DNA from 3 places in the Paenibacillus sp. FSL R7-0273 genome. Region 3 is predicted to be linked to each of the others. Evidence: riboswitches for the same ligand, from Rfam matches in the RefSeq annotation. Region 3 holds a riboswitch; each other region holds the start of a gene.
The links. Region 3 has a riboswitch for thiamine pyrophosphate ahead of R70723_RS01770 (ABC transporter substrate-binding protein). Riboswitches for the same ligand answer to the same signal wherever they lie in the genome.
Positions count from the first base shown of each region.

Region 1: linked by a shared signal. The riboswitch ahead of R70723_RS13530 (ABC transporter ATP-binding protein) and the one ahead of R70723_RS01770 (ABC transporter substrate-binding protein) in region 3 are both predicted to bind thiamine pyrophosphate.
Region 2: linked by a shared signal. The riboswitch ahead of R70723_RS10175 (thiamine phosphate synthase) and the one ahead of R70723_RS01770 (ABC transporter substrate-binding protein) in region 3 are both predicted to bind thiamine pyrophosphate.

Region 1 is NZ_CP009283.1:3,158,259-3,164,220, reverse strand. It holds gene R70723_RS13550 (S-layer homology domain-containing protein) at 1-151, shown strand, start outside; gene R70723_RS13545 (amino acid ABC transporter ATP-binding protein) at 265-1,017, opposite strand; gene R70723_RS13540 (amino acid ABC transporter permease) at 1,029-1,697, opposite strand; gene R70723_RS13535 (amino acid ABC transporter substrate-binding protein) at 1,719-2,549, opposite strand; TPP riboswitch at 2,712-2,814, shown strand; gene R70723_RS13530 (ABC transporter ATP-binding protein) at 2,937-3,695, shown strand; gene R70723_RS13525 (ABC transporter permease) at 3,676-4,452, shown strand; gene R70723_RS13520 (ABC transporter substrate-binding protein) at 4,449-5,507, shown strand; gene thiM (hydroxyethylthiazole kinase) at 5,795-5,962, shown strand, end outside.
Region 2 is NZ_CP009283.1:2,394,578-2,400,539, reverse strand. It holds gene thiH (2-iminoacetate synthase ThiH) at 1-435, opposite strand, end outside; gene R70723_RS10185 (thiazole synthase) at 475-1,239, opposite strand; gene thiS (sulfur carrier protein ThiS) at 1,288-1,491, opposite strand; gene R70723_RS10175 (thiamine phosphate synthase) at 1,488-2,147, opposite strand; TPP riboswitch at 2,229-2,334, opposite strand; gene R70723_RS10170 (SDR family oxidoreductase) at 2,497-3,366, opposite strand; gene R70723_RS10165 (NUDIX hydrolase) at 3,590-4,015, shown strand; gene R70723_RS10160 (S-layer homology domain-containing protein) at 4,093-5,962, opposite strand, start outside.
Region 3 is NZ_CP009283.1:400,518-406,479, reverse strand. It holds gene R70723_RS01780 (pyridoxamine 5'-phosphate oxidase family protein) at 1-68, opposite strand, end outside; gene R70723_RS01775 (hypothetical protein) at 306-1,763, shown strand; TPP riboswitch at 1,835-1,945, shown strand; gene R70723_RS01770 (ABC transporter substrate-binding protein) at 2,073-3,137, shown strand; gene R70723_RS01765 (thiamine-binding protein) at 3,195-3,485, shown strand; gene R70723_RS01760 (ABC transporter permease) at 3,482-4,243, shown strand; gene R70723_RS01755 (ABC transporter ATP-binding protein) at 4,594-5,604, shown strand; gene R70723_RS01750 (helix-turn-helix transcriptional regulator) at 5,810-5,962, shown strand, end outside.

The DNA.
Region 1 (5,962 bases), 2.8 Mb from region 3:
CATCCAGCGTTCTTTGAAGTACAAGATTAATACGCTGGACGCAAACGGCAAATTTAATCCGAAAAGTGAAATTACCCGTGCTGAGGCGGCAGTCATGCTCTACAACGCGCTCGAATACCTCAAATCCCTTGATAACACCCCTGGCAGCTAAGCAAATAATATAAAAACACATTCAGCCGCTTCTGCTGTGCTCCCCCGCATAGCATCAATGGGTCCTTCAACAGCGCAAAAGGCAGACCGGTCATTCCGGTCTGCCTTTTCACTTCACTCCGATTCCCCTTTTATTCTGTTCAAAAACTGCCGGACACGATGATTCCCAGACTGCTGCAGCACCTGCTGCGGTGTCCCCTGCTCCAGAATCACACCTTGATCCATCAGGATAATGGTATCTGCAACATCAGCGGCAAACCGCATCTCATGGGTCACTATGATCATTGTCCTGCCTTCCGCAGCCAGCTGCCGGATAACCTTCAGCACCTCACCGACCAGCTCGGGGTCCAGCGCCGAGGTCGGCTCGTCAAACAGCAGCACCTCCGGCTCGGCCGCCATTGCCCGGGCAATAGCGACGCGCTGCTGCTGTCCGCCGGACAGCTGGTGCGGATATGCGCCTGCTTTGTCAGACAATCCAACTTTAGCCAGAAGCTCCTGCCCGCGCTTTTCAGCTTCCTTCCGTGAACGCTTTTGCACCGTAATCTGGCCCTCTGCCACATTGCCAAGCGCGGTCATATGCGGAAACAGGTTATAGGACTGGAATACCATCCCTGTCTTCTGCCGCAGGCTTAGCACGTCATTCCTGGCAAGCTTGACATTGTCTGTGAAGCTGAGCTCAAGACCGGCAATAGACAAGCTTCCCTGATCCGGGATCTCAAGCAGATTGAAGCAGCGCAGCAGCGTTGTTTTGCCGGAGCCTGAGGGCCCAATGATGACCAGGACTTTGCCATGCTCAAGCCGCAGATCGACTCCCTTCAGCACCTGCAGCTGCCCAAAGGATTTATGCAGACCGCGAACCTCAATCATATTGCGCCTCCTTATCCGGCCGAGTAACGGTCAAACCGTTTCTCCAGCCTGCTTTGCACCACTGACAGTACGGAACAGAACAGCAGATAATAAAGCGCAGCTTCACAATAGAGCAGCAAAGGCTCATAGGTAGTTGCGGTAATCTGCTGGGCTGTCCTGAACATTTCCACATAGGTAATGCCTGCGGCGAGCGAGGTGTCTTTTACGAGGCTGATAAAAGAATTCGACAGCGGCGGAACCGACACCCGCACCGCCTGGGGCAGAATAATCCGGCGCAGCGCCTGCCCCCGGGTCATCCCGACGGAATAGGCCGCCTCCCACTGCCCTTTGGGAACCGATAATACGGCGGCCCGGATAATTTCTGACGAATACGCACCGACACTCAGCGTGAACCCGATAACCGCAGCGGTAAACGGGTCCAGCACAACACCTGCGGCAGGCAATCCGTAGAAAATAATAAACAGCTGTACCAGCAGCGGAGTCCCCCGGATGATCCACACATAAAACCTGGCAATCAGCCCGGGAATCCGCCATGAAGAGATCCGCACCAGCGCAGTCGCCACTGCAAGCAGCAGTCCCAGTATAAAGGAGAGCAGCGCCAGCGGAATCGTATAAGCCACTCCTGCCTTGAGCAGAGGCAGCAGCGAATCCAGAAATATTTGCAGCTTGCGGTCATCCATCGCAGGGAGCTCCTTCAGCCATTATTTTGAGACATCCGCCCCGAAATATTTCTCGGAAATGGCTAGATAGGTCCCGTCCTCCTTCATTGCTGCAAGTGCCCCGTCGACCGCCTGCACTAGCTCCTCATTGCCCTTCAGGAAAACGGCAGCGCTCCGCGAGCCTTCAGCCATTTCATCTACCTGCTTGATCTGTACGTCCGGCTTCTGCTTCTTCAGATCCAGAAAGGACAAGCCGTCGTTAACCGTAGCATCAATCCGTCCGGAGACCAGGAGGTCTATCGCCTGATTGAAGCCTTCAATCGCCACAATTTCCGCGCCGTTCTCGCGTGCGATGTCAGACAGGTTGCTGGTCAGCGACTGCCCGGCTTTTTTGCCCTTGAGATCAGCAAAGCTTTTGATATCCCCGTTCCCCTCCCCTACAATCAGCACCGCTTTGGATACGACATAAGGTTCAGAGAAATCATATTTCACCTTACGCTCATCCGTAATGGACACCTCATTAAAAATAGCATCAAAGCGCCCTGCATCCATTCCGGCAAAAATACCGTCCCACTGGGTCTCGACAAACTCCGCTTCCACACCGATCCGTTTGGCTATCTCCCTGGCAATATCCACGTCAAAGCCGGTTAGCGTTCCGTCCGCATCATGGTAGGTAAACGGCGAGTACGTGCCTTCGGTGCCTACTCTCAGCCTGCCGGAGGCCTTTACCGTTTCCAGGCTGTTCCGGGCCGCAGGAGAAGCTGCTACATCCGCGCCGCCTATTGTTCCTTCAGCTGCATTATTATTATTGCTGCCGCATGCCGTAAGTACAATGCCCAGCAGCAGCAGAGGCGCCAGCGCCCATTTTTTCATTGTGATCTCCTCCTTGTGCTGTGGTCAGCTGTTACAGATTAAAGTTATCATGCCCAAAGCAGGCTATTCCTTTCCCTCAGAAGAAGAATCCGAAAGCCTTCTCTTTACAAACGTCCAGGTTATGGTATATTAATTAGCAATTACGAATTGCATATCGACCTGTTATTTCACTAGGGGAGTCGGCCGACTGAGACGGAGCTTAAGCTCCGGACCCTTGGAACCTGATCTGGATCATACCAGCGGAGGGAAGTGGAGCAGAAATGAACAGAACGGCTGTTATCCAGCCTGCCCGACTGTACCTTTCAGACCTCTTTATTTCCTCCGGAAATCAAGGGGTCTTTTTTGCGTGTAATGTGTCTCGTCATTCAAGGAGGTCAACAAGCTGCTATGCTATCGGTTTCTAATCTATCTTATGCCTATACGGCGGACCGGCCGCCTGTATTCACAGAGCTATCGATGAAGATCCGGCGGGGTGAGTTTATCTCTATCGCAGGGGCAAGCGGCTGCGGGAAAAGCACCCTGTTCAAAATCCTCGCAGGGCTGCTCGAACCAACAGGCGGAGAAATCAGCCTGGACGGCGGTCCGACACATACAGCTTCTTCAAGGCTCGGCAGAGTCGGCTATATGCCGCAGCAGGATCTACTGCTGCCCTGGAGAACGGTGCTGGATAACTGCCTGCTGCCCTGGGAGCTTAAGCCCGGCGTTACAAAAAAAGAGGCTGTACAGCAGATTCGCGGTCTGCTGCACAGCCTCGGCCTGGACGGTACAGAGGCGGCTTATCCCCATGAGCTGTCCGGCGGCATGCGCCAGCGGGCTGCCCTGGCCCGCACTCTCTCTACAGGATGTGAATTGCTGCTGCTGGATGAGCCCTTTGGAGCGCTTGATGCGATGACGAAGCGCGGGCTGCAGCAATGGCTGCTGGACCTCTGGACCGGGCTTGAACGAACGGTGCTGTTCATCACCCATGATCTGGAGGAAGCTCTCCTGCTCAGCGACCGGATCTATCTGATGCACAGCGGAGGCGGGCTGCAGGAAATGACGGTCGCGCTGCCGCGGCCAAGAAACGGACAGCTCCTCTATCAGCCGCAGTTCATTGCCCTGCGGGAGGAGCTGGAGCGGAGGCTGCATGAGAGCTGTGCATATTAAGCGGCGTCTCACCACCTATGCCCCTGCTGTCCTGCTGGTGCTGCTCCTATTGCTCTGCTGGGAAGCAGGCGTTCGTTACGGGCAGGTACCGGCATTTATTCTCCCGGCACCTTCATCGGTCTGGAACGCCTTAATCGAGCAGCGTGAGCTGCTGTTCGGCCGCCATCTTCCGGCAACCCTGCAGGAGATTGTGCTGGGCTTCGGCTTATCTTTGATCTGCGGCACGCTGCTCGGCACCGGGATGCATCTGCTGCCGCTTTTGGCCAAAGCTGTCTATCCCCTGCTGATTGTCAGCCAGACCATTCCGCTGCTTGCCCTATCACCCATTTTTATTATGTGGTTCGGCTATACGCTCGGCGGCAAGATCGCTGTTGTGTTTCTCACAGCCTTTTTCCCGGTCGTTGTAGGTACATATGACGGTCTTTATAAAAGCGGCGGGCAATACAAGGAACTGCTGCTGACTCTCGGGGCAAGCCGCCTGCAGCTGCTGGCGAAAGTCCAGATTCCGCTGGCGCTGCCCGCCTATTTCTCCGGACTGAAGCTGTCCATCGTCTACTGCGTTATTGGTGCAACTATCGGGGAGTGGCTTGGCGGCAGCCAGGGGCTCGGCTACTATAGCCGCCGCATGGCCGGCAATCTGCACAGCCCGGAGCTGTTCGCCGCTGTCGGCCTGCTCTCTGCACTTGGTGTTCTGCTGTTTCTCTGTATCAGCATTGTTGAAATCATTATTCTGAAGAAAAGAGGCTTGCGAAGATGAACCTATTACGCCATTATTCCAAATTATCGTCAAGACGCCTGCGCGGCGCCGGTCTGCTCATGCTGCTGATCTGCCTGCTTGCAGCTGTGAGCGGCTGCAGCGGAAATAACCAGGGCACCGGCGAAGCAAAAACGGCAGCTTCCGGCAGCAGCGGACAGCTGCGCGAGCTGTCCGTCATGCTCGACTGGTACCCGAACGCTGTACACTCCTTCCTGTATGCTGCGCAGGAGAAGGGATATTTCAAGGAGGAGGGTCTGGAGGTTGAGCTGCAGATGCCTGCGGACAGCAATGACGCACTGAAGCTCGCAGCCGCAGGCAAGATTGATCTGGCTCTTACCTACCAGCCCCAGGTGCTCATGGCCCGCTCGGAGCAGATTCCGGTCGTTTCGCTAGCCGCTCTCGTCCGGCATCCGCTTAATCACCTGCTCGTCCCTGCTGACAGCGGAATTACAGCACCCGGAGATTTAGCCGGCAAAACCGCGGGTTATTCCTCCATTCCGCTCTATGAAGCCATGCTGCGGACGATGGTGGAGCATGACGGGGGCGATCCGCAGTCACTGAATATGGTCGATGTCGGCTTTGATCTGATTCCGGCGATTACAACCGGCCGGGTCGATGCGATAATCGGCGGCTTCATTAATCATGAGCAGCTGATTCTGGCCAAGGAGCAGCACCCTGTCACCTCAATCGATCCCACCGCGTTTGGTGTGCCTGACTATTACGAGCTGGTGCTGGTTGCCGGGGAAGAGAACCTGAAGGAATCCCGGGCTGATTACAGCAGGTTCATGAACGCCGTCCGCAAAGGGCAGCAGTTCGTGCAGGAGCATCCGGAGGAGGGCCTGCAGATTCTGCTGGACCATGAGGACAGCACCGCCCCGCTTGATCCGCAGATTGAGCGCCAGAGCCTCGATATTCTGCTGCCCCTGATGGATGCCGGAGACCAGCCCTTCGGCTACCAGTCCCCGGAATCGTGGAGCAGGGTCGCGGATTGGCTGTCCGGGAACGGGCTGATATCAGGTGAAACGAATAGTGATGAGGCTTTTGAGAATCTGTAATCTGTAATCTGTAATCTGTAAGGCAAGCGTCACTCTTAACTGCACTTTGTACACTTATATCCGGGCAAATTCACTATTTTTTAGATATAACTGCACTTCGTACACTTAAAATCACGGATTTTCTCTATTTTCCTTCATTTTTCTATTTATAGATGTACAGAGTGCAGTTATTGCAGCCGAACGGGCCCCATCCAGACTTTTAACTGCACAAGATACAACTATGTAAACCATCAGCTTGCCGGGAATACGACTGTCCCTTTATAAAACCATCCTTAGGAGGAATCATTATGTCCTACTTAGCCAAAGTACGCGAGCTTAATCCGCTCATCCATAATATTACGAACATCGTTGTTGCCAACTTCTCTGCTAACGGGCTGCTGGCGCTCGGCGCCTCCCCCTTTATGGCAGATGCCCGTGAAGAAGTAGAGGATGTAGCCGCCATGTCCGGTGCCGTT
Region 2 (5,962 bases), 2.0 Mb from region 3:
CCTCACACATTCCTTGAGATAAGAAACCGGGCTTTCCGTCCGCGATTCACCTGTCAGAATAAGAATATGCCGGATTCCGGTAGCCGCTATCGCCTCTGCCTCCCGTCTAACCTCTTCAGGACTAAGCTTTTTTCTCGGAAAATCATAAATAGAGCTGAAGCTGCAGTACGTGCAGTGATTTATGCAGAAATCTGCAAGATACATCGGTGTAAAAAGCTGCATGACATGTCCGAAATGCGAACGGGTCAGACTTCTGGCCTGCCGGGCCATCTCCTCCAGACAATCCCCTGCTGCAGGAGACAGCAGAACCTGCAGATCATGCTCATCCAGCTGCTCTTTGCGGAGCGAACGCCTTACATCTTCTTTGTTAAATTGCCCCCACATTCCTGCATTCACCTGATGGCCAAGAGCGTGTGCAGTCTCGTAAAAACCCATGGTACTCCTCCTTTTCGCCGGTTCCTGATTCTGTCACTGTCAGCCAAGAAAACCCGTTAATGGCGATGATGCCGATGCAGTCTCCTCTACGGGACCCAGTCCAGCCAGGTAGGCCTTACGGCCTGCAGCTACAGCATCACGGAATGCCGAGGCCATGAGCAGCGGATCGCGTGCAGTGGCGATGGCCGTATTGAGCAGCACAGCAGCAGCGCCCAGCTCCATCGCTTCCGCTGCCTCAGACGGCCGGCCGATTCCGGCATCAACAATGACCGGAAGCTCTACTTCAGCTATCAGAATGCGCAGCAGCTCCAAGGTTTTTAGCCCCCGGTTTGTGCCTATAGGCGATCCAAGCGGCATAACTGCGGCAGCACCCGCCTTTTGCATACGGAGGGCCGCAGACAAGTCAGGGCTCATATAAGGAAGCACCACAAAGCCTTCAGCCGCCAGAATTTCCGTGGCACGGATCGTTTCCGCATTATCGGGCAGCAGGTATTTCTGATCATTGATTACTTCAATCTTAACCCAGTTGCCGAGACCGGAAGCCTTGGCCAGTCTGGCAATACGGACAGCTTCCTCGGCAGTACGTGCACCGGAGGTATTAGGAAGCAGGGTCATGCTGTCCGGGATATGGCTGATAATATTATCATTACTGTTTGGGTCCACACGTCTGAGCGCTACTGTAATGACCTCTGAGCCCGAAGCCTCCACCACCTCCGGAATAAGAGTGTTCCGGCTGTATTTGCCGGTTCCGATAAACAGCCTGCTCGATAAGGAGCGGCCTCCGATTACGAAAGGATCTGACATCTGAATTGCCTCCTGTATTTAAAATTTGTACCCGGCATGTAAACGGGATTAGCCGCCTCCCACAAAATGCACGACCTCAATCCGGTCTCCTTCATTCAACAGATAAGCACCGTGATGCTCCTTGGCAACAATCTCGCCGTTCAGCTCTACAATGACCAGTCTCCTGTTCCATTCAGGCAGACTAAGCAAATCAGCTACTGTACGGCAATCCTCACTGTAATTTGCCGCTTTGCCGTTGACGATCAGATTCATGCCTTCTCACCTCCTTTGGCGGCAGCTCCCGTCACTGCGTTCCGGTAGGCTTGTGAAGCTGCAAACGGATCATCTGCACCGCATATACCGGACATCACTGCTATTCCCGCTGCGCCAGCCTGCAGGACCTCCGGCGCATTATCCGGCGTAATTCCCCCCAATGCAATAACCGGAACCCCGGCGGCAAGCACAGCCTCTTTCAGCTGGGCCAAGCCTCGCTCCCTCAGGCCGGGCTTGCTGGTTGAAGGATACACATGCCCGAAGAGGCAGTAATCTGCCCCTTGGCAGCCTGCGTCCCTAATCTCCTGGACCGAATGCACGGAGGAGCCAAGCCGCAGGGTAGCGCCCGCTGCCAGCCGGGCTGGAGCGGCAGGCAGGCTGTGCCAGGCCAGCTGTACACCTGCTGCCCCCACAGCCATTGCCACATCCAGCCGGTCATTGATGATCAATTTACCGGCCGGTACACCGGCACGGAGCAAGCCTACGGCCATTTGATACAGCCCGCGCGCCGATAGCTTTTTTTCACGTAAATGAATGTAGTCTACCTGCGGATGAACAGCTGCTGCGAGAACAGCAAACGGCTCCGCGGCAAGCTTTCCGTCTGAGAGCAGATGAATTTCGGCCAGTACGTCCACCTCCCTTTTCTTTAAAAACACAAAAAAAACCGCCTCCAGGCAGGAGGCGGTGAAAACAGTATACAGAAAAACAGCCGGATTTCCGGACCGTATGCGCTGCAATACAATGCTTATCCACTTTCCTACGCTGGTATAAACCAGATCAGGTTCAAAGGGTCCGAACTAAACGTACGTTCGTCTCAGCCTTGCGGCACCCCTAGTGACAAATTCATATTCTGTTGCTGACTTCGTATATATTAACACTATTTTGCATGAAAAATCTAGGTTAAGCGGCATAATATTCCGCAGTCTGCATATAAAGCAGCAGAGAGTGCACCAATTGGCGCACTCTCTGCTGCTTGTTACATAATCGTTTGGATGGCTCCGGACATCAGCCGTTAATAATCTCTCCGCCGTTAACATGAATGACCTGGCCGCTGACATAGGAAGAATCACTGGAAGCCAGATAGACATAGGCTGGTGCCAGCTCCTCCGGCTGTCCCGGACGCTTCATCGGCTGCGTGCCCCCGAACTCGCTCACTTTTTTCGCATCAAAGGTGGATGGAATCAGCGGAGTCCAGATCGGACCCGGAGCCACAGCATTGACCCGGATGCCTTTTTCAGCCAGATTCATCGACAGGGAGCGGGTGAAGCTGAGAATCGCCCCTTTGGTGGACGAATAGTCCAGCAGCTGCTGATTACCGCGGTAGGCCGTAATCGAAGTTGTGTTAATGATTGTTGAACCTTTTTTCAGATGAGGCATGGCTGCTTTGGTTAAATAAAACATTGAGAATATATTAGTACGGAAGGTCCGCTCCAGCTGTTCCGAGGTAATGTCCTCAATCTTGTCCTGCGGATGCTGTTCGGCAGCATTGTTGATCAGAATATCCAGCTTACCGAGCCCTTCTACCGTCTTGTTGATCAGGTCCTGGCAGAAGGCTTCTACACCGATGTCACCGGCAATCAGAATACACTTGCGGCCCTCCTGCTCCACTTGGCGTTTCGTCTCCTCTGCGTCGCTATGCTCATTCAGATAGGAAATAACGACATCAGCACCCTCCTTGGCAAAATGCACGGCTACCGCACGCCCGATTCCGCTGTCTCCCCCGGTAATAAGCGCTGCCTTGCCCAGCAGCTTGCCGGCCGCTTTATATTCGGAGGTTTCAAACTCCGGCAGCGGATTCATCTCACTTTCGATTCCCGGCTGCTTGTCCTGCACCTGCGGAGGCAACGTTTTCTTGGCTTCTTGATTTTCTGGCATGATCCATTCTCCTTTCGCTTTTGCACTTCTCGAAGTCATTCATCGTTTTAGGATGGCTAAGGATTGCTGGTTTATGCGCTGATCTCAGGCACTTTAGGTCTACGCTATGTTACTTACCACAGTTAAAAGCCGGCCAAACAAAAAAATCAGTCGTTGCCGGCGTAAAGTGCGGATATAATGTATCAGGATGAACAGGAGCAGGCATGAAGGAGGCAGAACCTATATGACCAGAAATTCCAGGAGCATTATCATTGCCGTCAAAGGAATCATTGTGCACCAGGGCCGTATTCTTATTGTCCGGCGCGCTGCGGCAGATATTATAGGGGCCGGAAGCTGGGAGTGTCCCGGAGGGAAAATTGAATTCGGAGAAGGGCTGGAAGCCGCGCTTGAACGGGAGATCGCTGAAGAAACAGGACTTGGCGTAACGGTCGGAGCAGTAGCATATGCCGCTTCTTTTCTGACCGATCCCGGCAGGCAGGTTGTCATCATCACTTATCTCTGCGAAAGCGAAAAGGACGCAGTAATTCTCTCTGAGGAGCACGCAGCCTACAAATGGTGTACCCGGACTGAGCTTGAGGAGCTGCTGCCTCCGGGAATTCTGGCTGAATTTGAGCGGAGCGGCGTGCTCACAATGGCGGAGCTGTTGTAGCGCGGTATGCTTACAGGCGAAAAAGACCGCGCCTTTGAGGGCAGCGGTCTTTGATGTGCTGGTAGGGACTTTCTTTCCTAACCAAGCTTTAATTTGTCTATTGCTGTTTTTAGTGCAATGATTTTGTCCGTGTTTGCTTTGTTGACCAGCTCTTTCTGAGCTTCAGTCAGGTTGGAATATCTCCGGTACACCCAATTAACCGCCGGCTCATGCTCAAGGGTGAGTTTTTCTGCTTCAGGCAGCTGATCGATTTTGAAAGCAACGGTATCTGCAGCCTGCTGGTCAGTAAGGATAGACGGACCCTGATAATAACCGGTCACATGCATATCCTTATCGTAGAAAATAATCATATACTGCTCTTCAAAATTTTTCACTGTATAGAACGGCGCTAAATAATCTTCAGAGTCCTCATAGGAATATCCGTATACGATATCCGTTACCCCATTCAAATAATGAGATTGGGCTGAAAGACTCTTAACATTGAAATCCTTATCCGCATCCACCACATAAGGCAGCTCGGTATTTGCCGAGTATACGAAGTATTGAATTTCTGGATGCTGTGCTGCAAATTCTTCCCTGATCGCTATTCTGTCGTTAATAAAGCCTCTCTCAAGGCTTCGGGTGATTGTGACTCCTTCACTGAAACGCTCAACCGGCTCATCCAGCGTTGAATACCTGGCCTTCAGATCTAATTTGATTACCTGATGGCCTATTGCTTTATTATTTACATCATACAAAATTACTGTCATATAGTCCTGCAGATGCTTTGGCTCAATCGAAAACCTGTAGCTTCCTTTTGCATCAGGCAGTGTCTCTATATAATGATTAGCCGGATCAGGTGCTGTCTCAGCAGTTGCCGTAAAATAGTAGCCCGCATAATGCGCTGCCGCCTGCTCAGCTCCGGATAGCCCGTTAAAGCTTATGACCGCAGTTGCGGCATTAGTATATACATCTTTACTGCCTTGAGCCAAGGTAATTCCTTCGATGACCGGCAAAACCGCTGGAGCGGGCGCTTCAATAGAACCACCATCTCCGCCTCCGTTACTGCCGCCTCCTGCAGAACCGCCGCCCGAGCCTCCTCCGCCAGCAACAATAACCGGTGTTCCCGTACCTGTTACTATTGATTCTTTCTGGCTTCCATCTACTGTTAAAGGCTTCCGGGCGAAAGAAGAGCCTTTACCGCCATCGTTTACAGTTGCCGCCTGAATCTCGCCGCTTCCTGTAAAGCTTGCTGCCGAATCAAGTACAGCACGGGCTATAACTGTTCCTGCTTCCAGCTCCGCTTGAAGAGACGAGGCCCCTTGTGCCACACTCAGAAGGCTCAAAGTGCCCTTCTGCAGCTTCAACACTGCTGCTGCAGCTTCAACCTTAACATGATTAAAGACTCCACTCAGTGCTACAACTGTTCCTGAAGGCAGATCAGAAGAGACAGCAATATCAGTAAAGCCCTTGCCGGAACCTTCGCTTTCTTCCAGCTTAACGCCGGAACGCACCTGCACCTGTCCGGCTTCGGTTGTGCCTGCGGCAATTATCTGAACCTCGCCGCTCTTTTTCTGGACAACAATCTGATTGAGTCTGGAATTACTCAGATATACAGTATCAGAACCGCTGCCTTCGATGATTAACCGGCCTTCAACTGTAACATTATCCAGAGTAAGCCCGCCGGCACCGGTCACTTCCTTCAGAAGCAGATCACCTTGGATCGTTATGTTCTTCAGCTTTACTCCGGATGCGGTAACAGTAAGATTTTTAAAAGCCCTGAGACTAGAGGAATTGGAGCTTCCAAATTCCACCGCGCGGGTGACAACGGCATCACCCACTCCTCCGCTAAGGTTGTTGAACGATTCCATCAATGCCACAGACTCCGCTCTTGTCATCGGGCGGTCAGGCTTGAAGCTGCCGTCAGGATACCCCTTCATCGCTCCGGCATTTACTACTGCCGCTACC
Region 3 (5,962 bases):
CCGAAGGACCCGAACTTGTTGTCATCCAGCGCCTTGATGATAGTCTGCTCCAGCTCATTGTTATTCATTGACGAAATAGCTCCTTTCAGAAATCACGCAGATATATATTTATATATCCGCATTCACAGTTTGGATTTATCATACAATTAATTGTGCTTACTATAGTGTACCCCCTTCAATCACATTGAATCCGGGACAAAACGATGAACGGACACCGCTGTGCCGGCTCCGCTTAGCGTGGCTGTCTGCAGGTTAGGGTAATACTACACATACTGATATTCTGAAAAATAAGGTGGTACCTGCTTATGACTAAGGTTTTCGCTGAATCTCCCGAACCGGCGCTACATACTGCACTGCTGCAGTTTATTTTTCCCTTCTCCATTAAAAACGGTGAGGATGACAAGCTGATCCGGCAGCTTAAGCAGGACGGCTTCACACGCTTTTTTCTGGATAACAAGGAGCTTGAGGATGCTTATTACGGAGAGGGATACTGCGTGTCACATGAAAAAATGGAGCGCAGCTACCTCCCCTTTGCAGCCCATGTGCTGTTTCCCCGGGAAAAGGATAAGGACTCCTTCCGGCGCTTCTCCAAGGCCAATGACCTTTCCTGCAGTCTGGAAATGCCCGGCCGCTCCATCGCCTTCAAGGTGCTGTCGACCGATATGTTCCTCTGCCCGTTTCAGCTGGGCTTTGTGACCATAAGGGTCCGCATTGAGGAGGATACGCTGCCGTTCAGTGTAGCTCTGGAATTCGCAGACCGGTTCCGTACACTGGAGGATGCCAACCTGCAGGATAAGGGAACCTCCGTTCAGTACGGCGATAAATCCTATGATCAGGTCGAGGATTTTGTGTTCGATTACCTCGTGCCCAGCCTGAAGCCGTTTCTGGACCAGTCAGAGCTGGACGGCGCTTACTTTGAAACCCTGCCCTTCTTTGTCGATGAGCGGATGATGGTTCAGGGATTCTACGGTTTGGAGCACGGGGATGAGGAAGAAATCGGAATAGATTTGAAGTTCCGTGCCGCCCAGCTGGACGGGCTGGACGGAAACGGCCAGCCTTATATGAGTGCCAGCAATCCGGACTATATAGCCGATTATTGCAGGGAGCACTCCTATAGCCGCTGGGGCCCTGATACCTTTTACATGACCAATGAGCAGACCTTTTGCTGTCTGAGCAAGGCTAAGCCGGAGATCGCTGTCCAGCTGGCTAACCAGATGTACGGGGAGTATTACTACGGGCTGCTGCTGAGCCTTTTTCACAAAATCGTGCTGCTGAAGCTGTCCAACCTGCATTCCCGCCTGCGCATTGACCGCGACTATGATGAGATTGAGAATCTGATCTTTCTGATCAATAAATTTTCGGCCAAATTCTATTTTATCGAGCTGATTTCGCAGTCGCAGGGCCGGGAGATTTTTTTCCAGCTGCGGAAGGTTTACGGCAATGACGCCTTGTTCGGTGAAGTGAAGATGACCCTTGACGACCTGTTCCAGTATCAGGATAAATTCCAGGCTAAACGCCGGGATACGCTGCTGATGATTCTTACTATATTTACGGTGGTCAGCGGGATTTACGGGATGAACCAGGTCATTGAGGACCTGAAGGCTCCGATTGACTGGAGCAAGCTGCTGGAATACTCACCTTTTGAGTATCTCGCGCTGTTCGTCACGTTTACAGGGATTTCAGTCAGCATTTTCATGACACTGAAGGAGCTGAGAACCAGCATCCGCAGCCGCCGCAGGAAGCGGTATTACTCCAAGGAGTAGGGAGATTGCTACTGGACAACCCCAGGCCGTGCGTCTATAATACAGCGTAGAATAAGCAATACCCGATAACTTCATAGAACCAGGGGTGCTGGAATTGGCCGGCTGAGATTGTATCCCATAAGATACTGACCCTTATACCTGATCTGGATAATGCCAGCGTAGGAATCTTTAATTGCTTCCCGGCCCCTGAGGCCGGAGCCTGCAGCCTTGCGCAACTGACTGGCGTCCCGATGAATCGGGGCGCTTTTTTGCATATCAGATTTAGAAAAGAGAAGACTAGGGATTGCTGGAAGGAGTGAATAAAGGGAAATGGGAGTCAAAAAAAGCTTGATGCTCAGCCTGACCTGCATGCTGGCCCTGGCCATTGCCGGATGCGGCAGCAACGGGGCAAACGGAGGTAACGGGGGGAACACTGCCGGAGGTAACGCTTCTCCGGAAGCTTCTGCAGGAACAGCTGCGGATGCGCCGGCTGAGCTTACCAAGATTAAGGTCGCACTGGATTGGACGCCGAACACGAATCATACCGGCCTGTATGCGGCCAAAGAGCTGGGGTATTACGAAGAGGAAGGCCTTGATGTAGAGATTGTCCAGCCGGGCGCCGCCGGAGCCGATACGATGGTGATTTCGGGCGAGGCCGCCTTCGGGATCAGCGCCCAGGAGGCACTGACGCTGGCCCGCCTGCAGAATGTGCCGCTTGTATCCGTTGCCGCCATCATTCAGCATAATACTTCCGGGTTCGCTGCACCGAAGGACCGTAATATAACATCCCCTAAGGATTTTGAAGGCAAAATCTACGGCGGCTGGGGCTCGCCGGCTGAGGAAGCAGCCATGAAGGCCATCATGGACCCGGAAGGCGGGGACGTGAAGAAGGTCAAGCAGGTGAACATCGGTGAAGCTGATTATTTCACGGCTGTGAAGCGCGATATTGATTTCGCCTGGATCTTCTATGCCTGGACCGGAATTGAGGCCGAGCTGCGCGGTGAGCCGCTGGATATGCTCTACCTCAAGGATTACGCGCCGCAGCTGGATTACTACACGCCGATCCTGACTACCAGCGAGAAGGAAATCGCCGGGCGGCCGGAGCTGGTGAAGGCCTTCCTCAAAGCGACGTCGAAGGGATACCAGTACGCGATTGACCAGCCGGAAGCGGCAGCTGATATTCTGATCAAAGCCGTGCCGGATCTTGATCCTGAGCTTGTCCTGGCCAGCCAGAAATGGCTCAGCCCCAAGTACAAGGATGACGCCGCCCGCTGGGGTGAGCAGAAGGCCGAAATCTGGCAGAATTACGCCGACTGGATGTATGACCTGAAGCTGCTGGACCAGCAGCTTGATGTAGAGGCAACGTTTACTAATGAGTTTTTGCCGGCGGAATAAAGATTATATTGAGAGCCGGCTGATATCCAATACATTATATTGAGAGGATTGATTATTGTGGCAAACACACTGCTTAGCATTCAGGTTATCCCTAAAACACCGAACGGTGAGGACTCCATTCCTTATGTAGATACAGCAATCGAAGTCATTCAGAAATCGGGCGTAAAGCATCAGGTGAACCCGCTTGAAACGACAATGGAAGGTGATATTACCGAGCTGCTCGAGGTGGTCCGCCAGATGCACGAAGCGCTCGTAGCTGCCGGCAGCCCAAGCATCATCTCCCAGATCAAAATCGCCCATAACCCGAATGGCATCAGCATGGACAAGCTGACGGAGAAATACCGGTGAGATCAGCCTTCAGGCAAATATGGCCGCCCTTAGTGGCGGTCATATTGTTTCTGGGGATCTGGCAGGCGGCGGTATCATTATTTACAATCGATCCGTTTTTTCTGCCGGGTCCGGGCGCGGTCGCCCGTGCTTCCGCGGATAATGCCGCCAGCCTCTGGTCGCACACCGCTGCGACGCTGCGCCTGACCCTGATCGGCTTTCCGATCGGCGCAGGCGTCGGGCTGATCGTAGCGCTGCTGCTGCATCTGGTGCCCTGGCTGAAACGGGCCATCTATCCGCTGCTGATCCTCAGCCAGAATGTGCCCTCCATTGCGCTCGCGCCGCTGCTGGTGATCTGGTTCGGCTTTGGCCTGATGCCGAAAATTATGCTGATCATCCTCGTCTGCTTCTTCCCCGTCGCCGTCGCTGCCATGGGCGGCCTTGCGCAGAGTGACCGGACGATGATGAACTATATGAAGATGGCGGGCGCAGGCAAGTGGAAGATCTTTACCAAGCTGGAGCTGCCAGGCTCCCTGCCCGCCCTGTTCTCCGGCCTCAAAATCTCTGCCACCTATGCCGTAATGGGCGTAATCGTCGCGGAATGGATTGGCGCTGACAAGGGACTGGGCTACTACATGCTGCTCCAGAAGTCCGCCTACCGTACAGCTAATCTCTTTGTCGCCATTGCCATCATCGTATTACTGAGTCTGGTGCTGTTCGCAATCATCGCTATAGTCGAGCGGTGGCTGGTGCGCTGGAAGCCGCGGGAATCGGAATGAGGAAGCATTCGGCCGGAGAATGCGGGTATCCGCGGGCAGCTTCGGCCGGGTATCCGCGGGCGGCTTCGGCCGGACGGAATTAGTTTGATTTTTGACAGCTATTTTGCTCCGGCCGGGGCTTAATATGAAATTAAGTTGATTTTCGACAGTTAATAGTTACCTACTGGCTTGAAACTAGCATTTCAGATGAAATTAAGTTACCTTTTTCCACCTATATGCCGAAGTTAAGCGAATTATGCGAATTTAGTTGACCTTTTTCCCACTAAAATGATCCGGGCTCTGATTTCGCATAAATATTAGGCTCAATCCGCCGCAACATACGGACTCCAACGAGAAAGGAGGTACTCTACATGTCTCACCAGTCAAAAGACGAAGAATCTATCGGGGTTACGCCCCCCCGGGGTATCCGGGGCTTGGGGGCTGCCGATGCTGCAGGCGATGCTGCACTGGAAACCGCTGCGGGCTCTGCACACTCTACTTCAGCACCGGTAGCTGCTTCCAGCAACGCTAGTTCTCCTGCTTCGGCAGCTGCTGCTGGCTCTCCAGTTCCGGCAGCTGCTGCGCCGCGCGCGGCCGGACAGGGCCTGCCGCCGGCGCTCGAAGTCAGCGGCGTCTCCAAGACGTTCAGACGCGGCCACAAGGAGACCCGCGTACTGAACGAGGTCTCCCTGACGGTCGAGCCGCAGGAGTTCGTCTCCATCCTTGGCCCGTCCGGCTGCGGCAAAAGCACCCTGTTCCACATCATCGGCGGCCTTGAGACGCCGGATACCGGAACAGTCAGCATGAACGGCCATGCCGTGACCGGGCAGCGCGGCGAGATCAGCTACATGCCGCAGCAGCCCGCGCTCTTCCCCTGGCGCAGCACCCTGGACAACGTCCTGCTCGCCGGGGAGCTGAAGGGCGAGCCGCAGGCCGCCGCACGGGAGAACGCCCGCCGCTGGCTGGCCAAGGTCGGGCTGGGCGGCTTCGAGCGGGCTTACCCGCACATGCTGTCCGGCGGTATGCAGCAGCGGGCCGCCTTCCTGCGCGCCCTGCTGGCGCCGCAGGAGCTGATGCTGCTCGACGAGCCGTTCAGCGCGCTGGATGCGCTGACGCGCAGCGACATGCAGCGCTGGCTGCTGGAGCTGTGGGAGGAGAACCGCCGCTCCGTGCTGTTCATCACCCACAACATCGAGGAGGCCCTGCTGCTGTCCAGCCGGATCTATGTCTTCTCCGGCCGTCCCGGCTCCATCCTCCACACGGTGGAGGTTCCCTTTCCCCGGCCGCGCCGTGATGAAATCACGGACACACCGGAGTTCCTGCACCTCAAACGCCAGCTGTCACAGTGGATGCGCGAGGAGCAGGCTAAAGGCAGGACATAGCAGAAGGACGGCAATCCGGCTGCACTGCCGCAACAACTCACGCTTTGTATACCACAAGCCCCGCTACCTGCTCCAGCAGGACAGCGGGGCTTTTTTGGGGCTTATAAGCCGAGCATACCGTCCTCACTCTAAAAGAAAGAAAGCAATAAATATCAAAAAAGCGCGGCCGGATTCTGATAATCTTTTACACAGAGGAGGTGAGGCATTGAGCTACACTGCTGTGATCCAAAGGACAATCGAATATATCGAGACCAATCTGCACGAAGAACTGTCGCTGGAACGCATCGCGCAATTTATCGGCTTTTCCAAATACCATTATCACCGGATATTTCAGAAGGAAGTAGGCGTGACCTTATCC